Prochlorococcus marinus XMU1408: one gene and its partner. The protein of the gene in region 2 interacts with the protein of the main gene of each other region in a pairwise test. Links are inferred from orthologs where the notes say so. Each region holds a gene or a part of one and is shown on either strand. Other genes may lie near its edges.

The links. The genes of interacting proteins can lie anywhere in the genome.
Region 1: the proteins of rlmN (region 2) and ftsZ interact in binary tests that used the Escherichia coli proteins (3 or more experiments, as listed by UniProt). The link is inferred for Prochlorococcus marinus XMU1408 from one-to-one orthologs.

The regions. Positions count from the first base shown.
Region 1 is NZ_QJUE01000005.1:164,269-168,289, reverse strand. What follows is about bases 488-3,455. They hold ftsZ (cell division protein FtsZ), read right to left. Parts: upstream 2,540-3,455; coding sequence 1,436-2,539; downstream 488-1,435. Other genes in these bases: DNJ73_RS07275 (cell division protein FtsQ/DivIB), read right to left, coding at 2,703-3,455; panB (3-methyl-2-oxobutanoate hydroxymethyltransferase), read right to left, coding at 489-1,262; hemW (radical SAM family heme chaperone HemW), read left to right, coding at 488-502. In the rest of the region: more of hemW, read left to right, coding at 1-487; more of DNJ73_RS07275, read right to left, coding at 3,456-3,563; DNJ73_RS07270 (hypothetical protein), read right to left, coding at 3,521-3,931; DNJ73_RS07265 (D-alanine--D-alanine ligase family protein), read right to left, coding at 3,968-4,021. UniProt on the Escherichia coli protein: Essential cell division protein that forms a contractile ring structure (Z ring) at the future cell division site. The regulation of the ring assembly controls the timing and the location of cell division.
Region 2 is NZ_QJUE01000005.1:288,713-292,648, forward strand. The notes cover bases 801-3,683. They hold rlmN (23S rRNA (adenine(2503)-C(2))-methyltransferase RlmN), read right to left. Parts: upstream 2,841-3,683; coding sequence 1,761-2,840; downstream 801-1,760. Other genes in these bases: DNJ73_RS08010 (sodium:solute symporter family protein), read right to left, coding at 801-1,731; DNJ73_RS08020 (high light inducible protein), read right to left, coding at 2,837-2,989; DNJ73_RS08025 (DNA-directed RNA polymerase subunit beta'), read right to left, coding at 3,055-3,683. Also shown: more of DNJ73_RS08010, read right to left, coding at 1-800; more of DNJ73_RS08025, read right to left, coding at 3,684-3,936.

The DNA of each region.
Region 1 (4,021 bases), 120 kb from region 2 along the record:
CAGAGGTTTTTCTCGATACGAGATCTCAAGTTATTCTTTACCTGGCCATGCATCTCGCCATAATCGTATGTATTGGGCTGGCTCTGGATGGTGGGGATTTGGTATGGGAGCAACAAGTTCTCCTTGGGGAAAGAGATTTTCTAGACCCCGAACAATCGTTAGTTATAAAAAATGGGTTGAGAAACAAGAAAGTCAACTATTAGAAAAAACTTTGTTTAATGAGGAATCAAGTCGAATGCCATTGGATGAACTATTGATGATCGGTCTCAGAAGAAGAGAAGGTGTTCATTTTGAGGAACTTGCAAAAAGTGTTGGATGGACCCAAAAGGAATGCGAAAAAAACTTAAGATTATTGGAGAAATATTGGATAACTTTTTTGACGGAAGGTTATTTATTAAAAAAAAATGGAAGGTATTGCTTGAGTGACCCTAAAGGAATGCAGATTAGCAATCAGATTTTGATTCAGATGTTTTTATGGTGGGATTCTCTCACTTTGGATTAATCGATTCAATCCAATTTTTTAGAGCGTCAATGCAAAGTTCTCGTCCTGCAAGTAAAGGCTTTGCAAAAGGAGGCTGTTCAATTGAGAGGCCAAGAATATCCGCTGTAACTCTTACCTGCCCATCGCAATCATTCCCCGCTCCAATGCCAATTACGGGAATGGATAAAAGTTTTTTTAATCTACTGGCTATTTTTCCTGGAATATGTTCCACAACTAAAGCAAAACACCCAGATTCTTGAAGCATTTCGGAGTCTTTAAGAATTTTATCTTGACTATCTTTATTGGTTGCTTGAGATTTATACCCAAGTTGATGAACTGATTGCGGTGTTAAGCCAAGATGACCCATTACAGGGATTCCCGTTCTTATAAGTCTTTGAATTACTAATAAAGTCTCAGGCTCCGCTCCTTCAAGCTTAACGGCTGAAGCACAGGAATTTTTCAGGAGAGTTCCTGCCGCTTCTACAGCCTTGTCTTCTCCACATTGATAACTTAGGAAAGGGAGATCACAAACTACCAATGGTTGTTTCGCGAGAGGGTTACAAAAACCTCTGCAAACAGCTTTTGTGTGATGAAGCATTTGATCAAGTGTTACAGGAAGAGTTGTTTTGTGGCCCAAAACAACCATTCCAAGTGAATCTCCTACGAGAACAACATCAGCTCCTGAGGCTTCGACTATTGAGGATGAAATCGCATCCCATGCAGTTAGTACAGTTATCTGTTTACCTGATTCTTTAAAACGAACCAATTCTGTGGTTTGCATTTAATTCTTAATAACGTGGTTAAGTATTGCTAGAATATTATTGACTCGGCCCCATGCGGCTGTGACGCCTAAAACTGGTCAGGACCGGAAGGTAGCAGCCATATGGGATGCTCAAAGCAGGCGTGGACTCCGGGTCACCTATAAATCAATTAGGTTGATTAAATTAAACCATATTAACGGTTTTGTCTTATACGTAGAAACTCAGGTATCGATGCACCTGATTCCTTTGAGTCAGATTGTTCGTAAAGAGATTGAGGGGAAAGTCTTGCCCTATTTCTCTCATTTGAATAAATTTGATTACTGTCAAATCCAGTTGCAATAACTGTTACTTGAATCTCACCCTCAAGTTTTTCATCAACAACTGTACCTACGATGATATTTGCTTCTGGATCAACAACGTCTGAAATAACCTCTGAGGCAGATGTCATATCTTCGAGTGTCATATCTTTTCCTCCAGTTATATTTATTACGCATCCTTTAGCACCATCAATTCTAGCTGCTTCTAAAAGTGGACTATTAATTGCAGCCTGAGCTGCTTCTAAAGCCCTTGATCTTCCTGAACCTAAGCCGATCCCTAGAAGTGCAGTTCCAGCTTCTGTCATAACAGATCTAACATCAGCAAAATCTACATTCACTAATCCTGGACATGTAATTATATCGCTTATTCCTTGTACTCCTTTCATTAGAACATCATCTGCGCTTCTAAAGGCTTCTTGTAAAGGTGCTCCGGAAATTACGTCCTTTAGTCTGTCGTTTGGAATGACAATCAACGTATCTACATTTTCTGCAAGCCTGGCAATACCTTCGTCAGCTTGCCTTAAACGACGTTTACCTTCAAAACTAAAAGGCTTTGTAACTATTCCTACTGTCAAGGCACCACTTTCTTTTGCGACCTGAGCAACAACTGGGGCTGCTCCTGTTCCAGTGCCACCTCCCATGCCAGCGGCAATAAATACTAGGTCAACCCCCTCCAGGGCTTGCTGGAGATCAGTTCTAGATTCCTCTGCTGCCTTTTGTCCAATACTTGGATTGCCGCCTGCGCCCAGCCCTCTAGTTAAGCTTTGACCTAATTGAACTCTATGAGTAGCAGATGATTGGATAAGGGCTTGAGCGTCTGTATTTAACACTCGATATGTAACTCCATCAAGATCACTATTGATCATTCGGTTGACGGCATTACTTCCACCACCACCAACACCGATTACCTCAATACGTGCAGATTGACTGGGGAGGATTCCTTCATCCATGTTGAAACTAGATTTGTTTCCAATTCCCATCACCATATTCAGGATTAGAACTCGTTTTTGGCATTATGAACATCATTAATGGATTCTGTTGGTTTATTGGTTCAAATTGATTAACAAATTAATTTGTATAAATATCTCAGGATTGCCATCAGTTCCTTGAAAGTTTGAAGAGAATCATGTCATAGCAAGGCTTTTACTTCTCACTATTAAGTATTTTTTCGATTTTTAATTCTGGTTTGCCTGGATCTTTAAGGTCCACAATTTTTACTTTTGTGTTGATTAAAAGATTTGGTAATGATTTTTGTAGCTGGTTGAGTTTATTAATTTGCTCGATTAAGCGATCAGTATCGGAACCTAGAAGAACTGAATTGAAGTGCTCTGTCTTTATACTGATTTCTTGAAGAGGACTTATTTTGATTTCTTGAAGAGGACTTTTAAGGATAAACCTATTCTTAAGTATTAGAAGGATGTCATTCTTTTTATTTTGATTCCAATTATCTATTGATATTTTTATTTTATTTTTTTTTGTCTTACTTATAAATTGAAGTGGTATCCAAGTTCCTTCAATATCTATCATCCCTTTCTCAATCTCCTTTGCAATGAATCTACTAGCAAAAGCAATTGGCTCTCTTTCAATAAAGTTTAGATGAATTTCAGGTGGAAAGAACTTACGGCTTATTGAAACATTTTTAATTGGAAGCTTTTTTATTAAATATGATTCAATTTCTTTTGGATTTAATTCCAACAAATTTTTTGGATAAAAATTACTAATGGTTTCTTTTATATGATTTTTTGTTATTCCAGATAGGCCTGTTATTTTAGTTTGTTCAAAACTTATAGGTCTCCAAGCCTGGTTCGTAAATATAAAGATAAGAATAATTGAAGTATATGAAAAAAAAATGAACTGCCATAATTCAATGAAAAATTTCTTATTTTTAAAAATATTTGAGTCTTTTTTAATTGATATCTTTTTGTTTTTATTTAATTTTTTGGTTTTTCTTGTATTTGATTTCAAAGGTCGCATCTTGCTTTGGACATTAGTTGATCCATCCATTGACGAGCACGTTCAGCATCTGAAAAAGGCACATCAATTTCTCTACCTGAGCCAACAAGCCTGAGCCTGCATCGCCCTTCCGATTCTTTTGTTAGAGGTGCTTCTCCTGAACTGAGAGCCATCAGCTCAACCATTTCTAATTTTTTTACTTCGAATGTCTCTTCCTCTTTGAAATTTCCAGCTTCGAAGCTGCTCCAGCATAAAAAGCCATCTTTTAATCTAGCAGCGCCTGTTCCATCAAGTTTGGCTAGCTCTGACCCTTTGGCCCAAATCAAATAAAGGTTTTGTCGCCTTCTCTCAAGCCACCCGAGAGCAGCAATAAGAATAAAAGCCATTAGTAATGGCAACCAAAGGAGACCGTGAATCATTTTTTGAGAAATAGATCTAATAAGTCCATGGTTAATTTATTCTCTAGCTGTTTCTATGAGACTAGCAACAAGTTTTTCTAGTTTTAACCC
Region 2 (3,936 bases):
TTTCTTGATTAAAAATACACAACTAACTGCAATAAACAGAGCAATCCAACCACTACTTTCTTGATGTAATAAAAAGGCTCCAATACTAATTAAGCCACCATATAAAATTCCTGACCCTAGAACGAAGCGAGAACCGAGCACTAAGAGAGAGTCAACAGGATCAAGATTATATTTTTGTCTTATTTTTCTCCAACCAGGTCCTGGTGGTTTTACTTGTTTAACAAATTTACTAAGTGTCTCATCTGACTCAGGTTCGGTAAAAAGTAGGGTTAACAGCCAAATTACAGCAGTAAATGAAGTTGTGAAGAATAGCCTTGTTCCAAAATCTTCAATCATGAAATATGGAGATACTGATGTTATTAAGCCAATAAAAAAACCACTCAACATTGCTGAAAGTTCTGCCAGAGCATTAATTCGCCACCAAAACCACCTCAATACAAGAACTGCGCCTGGACCCGTTCCTATCGCTATAACAAGCCTAAACATTGAACCAATACTATTACTAAATAAAGCTGTTATAACGCCAATTAAAAGCAATAAAATACTTGCAAACTGACCTACAAGAACCATTTCTCGGGGACCAGCCGAAGGTCGCAAAAATCTTTTATACAAATCATGAGCGAGATAACTTGCCCCCCAGTTAATTGAAGTACTTACGGTACTCATAAATGCGGCGACCATTGAAACAACAACTAATCCAAGGCCAACAGGTGGTAAATAAGTAACAGCTAGATTTGGATAACTTAATTCCCAATCTGTTTGTGAAGGCAAGAGAACTAACGCAGCCAATCCAACTAGAATCCAAAGCCAACTTCGAATAAGATAATTAACAATTAGAAAAATTATGCCTGCTAATGTTGCCTGTTTTTCATCTTTAGTAGCCAATAAACGTTGAATAAATTCTCCGCCACCATCGCTACGTCTAAAACTCCACCACTGCAAAGAAATAAAAGCTAAAAAAGTAGTAATACTTATTTCAGTACTATCTAGCCAATTAATACCGTCTCTATTCAACGTCCATGGAAATAAAGAAAGTAGTTCTGGTCGATCTAACGCCTCTAATTTAAATAACAAATCATTCATCCCGCCTGAGGCATCAAGTGCCACGTAGCTAACAGCAAACGCACCTAAAAGAGCTAACAATAGTTGTACAAAATCATTAACCACTACTGCCCAAAGACCACCAAGAACAGTGTAAATAAGCAAAAATAAAGCAACTAAAATCATTAAAAATATCGTGTCAGTAAATATACCGAATACAATATGTCCATCTACCACTCCAAATGCTTCTGCGACCTTACGCATTGCTAAAAAAGCATAACCAATTCCAATACAATTGATTGGAACAGAAAGTAAAAAAGCTTTGATACCTCTTAAATAAGCTGCTGCTTGACCCCCATAACGCAATTCAGTAAATGCTGCGTCAGTCAATACTCCACTACGCCTCCAAAGTGGAGCGAATATAACCGTCATGGCAACATGTGCAAGTCCAAAACTCCACCACTCCCAATTTCCTGCAAGGCCTCGTGTCCCAATAATACCTGCTACATAGAGAGGCGTATCAATTGAAAATGTTGTAGCAGCCATGGACATCCCTGCAAGCAAACCATTTAAGCGACGACCAGCAACAAAGTAATCTGCTTCATCGTTATTTTTTAGTGAAATATAAATTCCTAACCCCAAGGAAAATATTAAATAAAGAAATAAAATAAACCAGTCAATAAATGTCATAAGAACTCACAAGTAAATTCTTTACTTGCTTAATTGATATTCATTGTATCGATTTTTCGCCTCCTTAATTGACCACATGCTGCATCCTTATCTCTACCTCTACTTGCACGAACACTTACAGCAACACCTTTGTTTTCTAATAATTCTCTAAAACTGCTCACTCTTGATTGGCTTGGTCGTTTAAAACTCTCTTCAGCGATGGGGTTATAAGCTATCAAATTAACATGGCTCTGAAATCCTTTCATGAGATTAGCTAATTGTTCTGCATGAATATCTTTGTCATTCAAGCCTCCAAGAAGGATATATTCAAAACTTACTCGTCTACCAGTAAGTTCTATATATTTCTTACAGTCTCTAAGTAATAATGTTATCGGATAAGAACTAGCAGAAGGAATTATTAATTCACGCAAATTCTGATTAGGAGCATGAAGACTCACTGCGAGGGTGAATTTAACTCTACCTAATCGCTCTTGAGCTAATTTTGCTAAATCTGGGAGAGTATCAGGTATTCCAACTGTACTGACGGTTATTTTCCTTTGCCCAATACCAATATCATTTGTGAGGCATTGAATAGAATCTAAAACATTATGAATATTAAGAAGTGGCTCCCCCATACCCATAAAGACAACATGAGTGGGCCTTCTATTCATTGTTTCTCTGACACTTATAACTTGATCAACTATCTCATTAACATCAAGAGATCTATTAAGACCTCCCTTCCCAGTGGCACAAAACCTACAACCCATAGGACAGCCTATTTGACTTGAGACACAAACAGTAAGTCTTTTATCTGTTGGTATTCCAACTGTCTCTATAATTTCCCCATCAAAGGTCCCCATCAATAATTTCAATGTCGAATCTTCGGCAAGAACCCTTTTAATTTCATCGAGTCTCCCAATCTTTATGCCTTTATTTTGTAGAGAATCTCGCCATTTCTTTGGAAGAACAGTAATTGAATCTAAATCTTTTGCACCTCTTTGATAAATCCATTCATAAATCTGCCTACCACGAAAAGCTTTTTCGCCTTCCTGTATGGCAAATTCTTCAAGATTTTCTGAACTTAATCCAAGTAAAGATGAATTACTTGAAAAATGAGGAAAATTTGTCACCAATTCATCAAACCATGCCCCAATTTAAATTCCAAAAGAACTAATGCAATAAAACCAATCATTGCCCATCGACCATTCACACGTTCAGTATGCGTATGAAATCCGTAACGAGGCAACTTACGCTTAGGAATTACAGGTGGTTCAATCATCTGGCAACTTTTAAATAGAAGAATTAAATGTTAGATAATTTAGAGTCATATTGTAGAAAATTCACTTATTCGTCAGAAAGCAAACCTTCTTCTTGCAGTCCCTCCAACGCGGCTGGATCTGGCATTTGATCTTCGGATGACTCATCATCACCAGTTGGACGAGCGAATGCTGCAAAATTACTCGTTGTAGGATCGATTCCATGTCTACTTCTAGTTGCCTCTAAATCCTCTTCACTAGGATCATCTAAAACAGAAGTATTCTTAGCTACTGGAGATGAAGGCATATCAACAGTATAGTCAGGTCTAAGGTTTTGAATCCTTCTGTAACCTGCAGGATCTTCAGCCAAAATATCTGGATGAGGACCTGCTTCGGCATTTAACTCTTCAACAAAACCACTGAAACCAGTACCGGCGGGTATCAGACGACCAATAATCACATTTTCCTTAAGTCCACGAAGCCAATCCGACTTGCCTTCAATGGCAGCTTCTGTCAAGACTCGTGTTGTTTCTTGGAATGAAGCAGCAGATATAAAACTATCAGTATTAAGTGATGCTTTAGTAATACCAAGTAACACAGGCGTGAATTCTGAAGGTGCACCTCCAGTAATTGATATAGCCTGATTAGTATCTTCAACTTGCCTAAGCTCTATCAATTCTCCTGGCAAAAATGTAGTGTCCCCCGCATCTTCGATTCGTACTTTACTTGTCATCTGACGAACTATTACCTCAATATGTTTATCATCTATGGCTACACCTTGTGACTTATAAACATTCTGAACTTCACTAACCATCCTATGCTGAAGTTTAGCTATTGCCTCTTGAGCCGCATCCATTAGAGGTTTTTTATCACGCAAATCTGTAAAGAAACATTCCAAAAGTTCATGAGGATTTACAGGGCCATCAGTCAAGAACTCGCCAGCAACAACTTGCTGGCTATTTCTAACCAT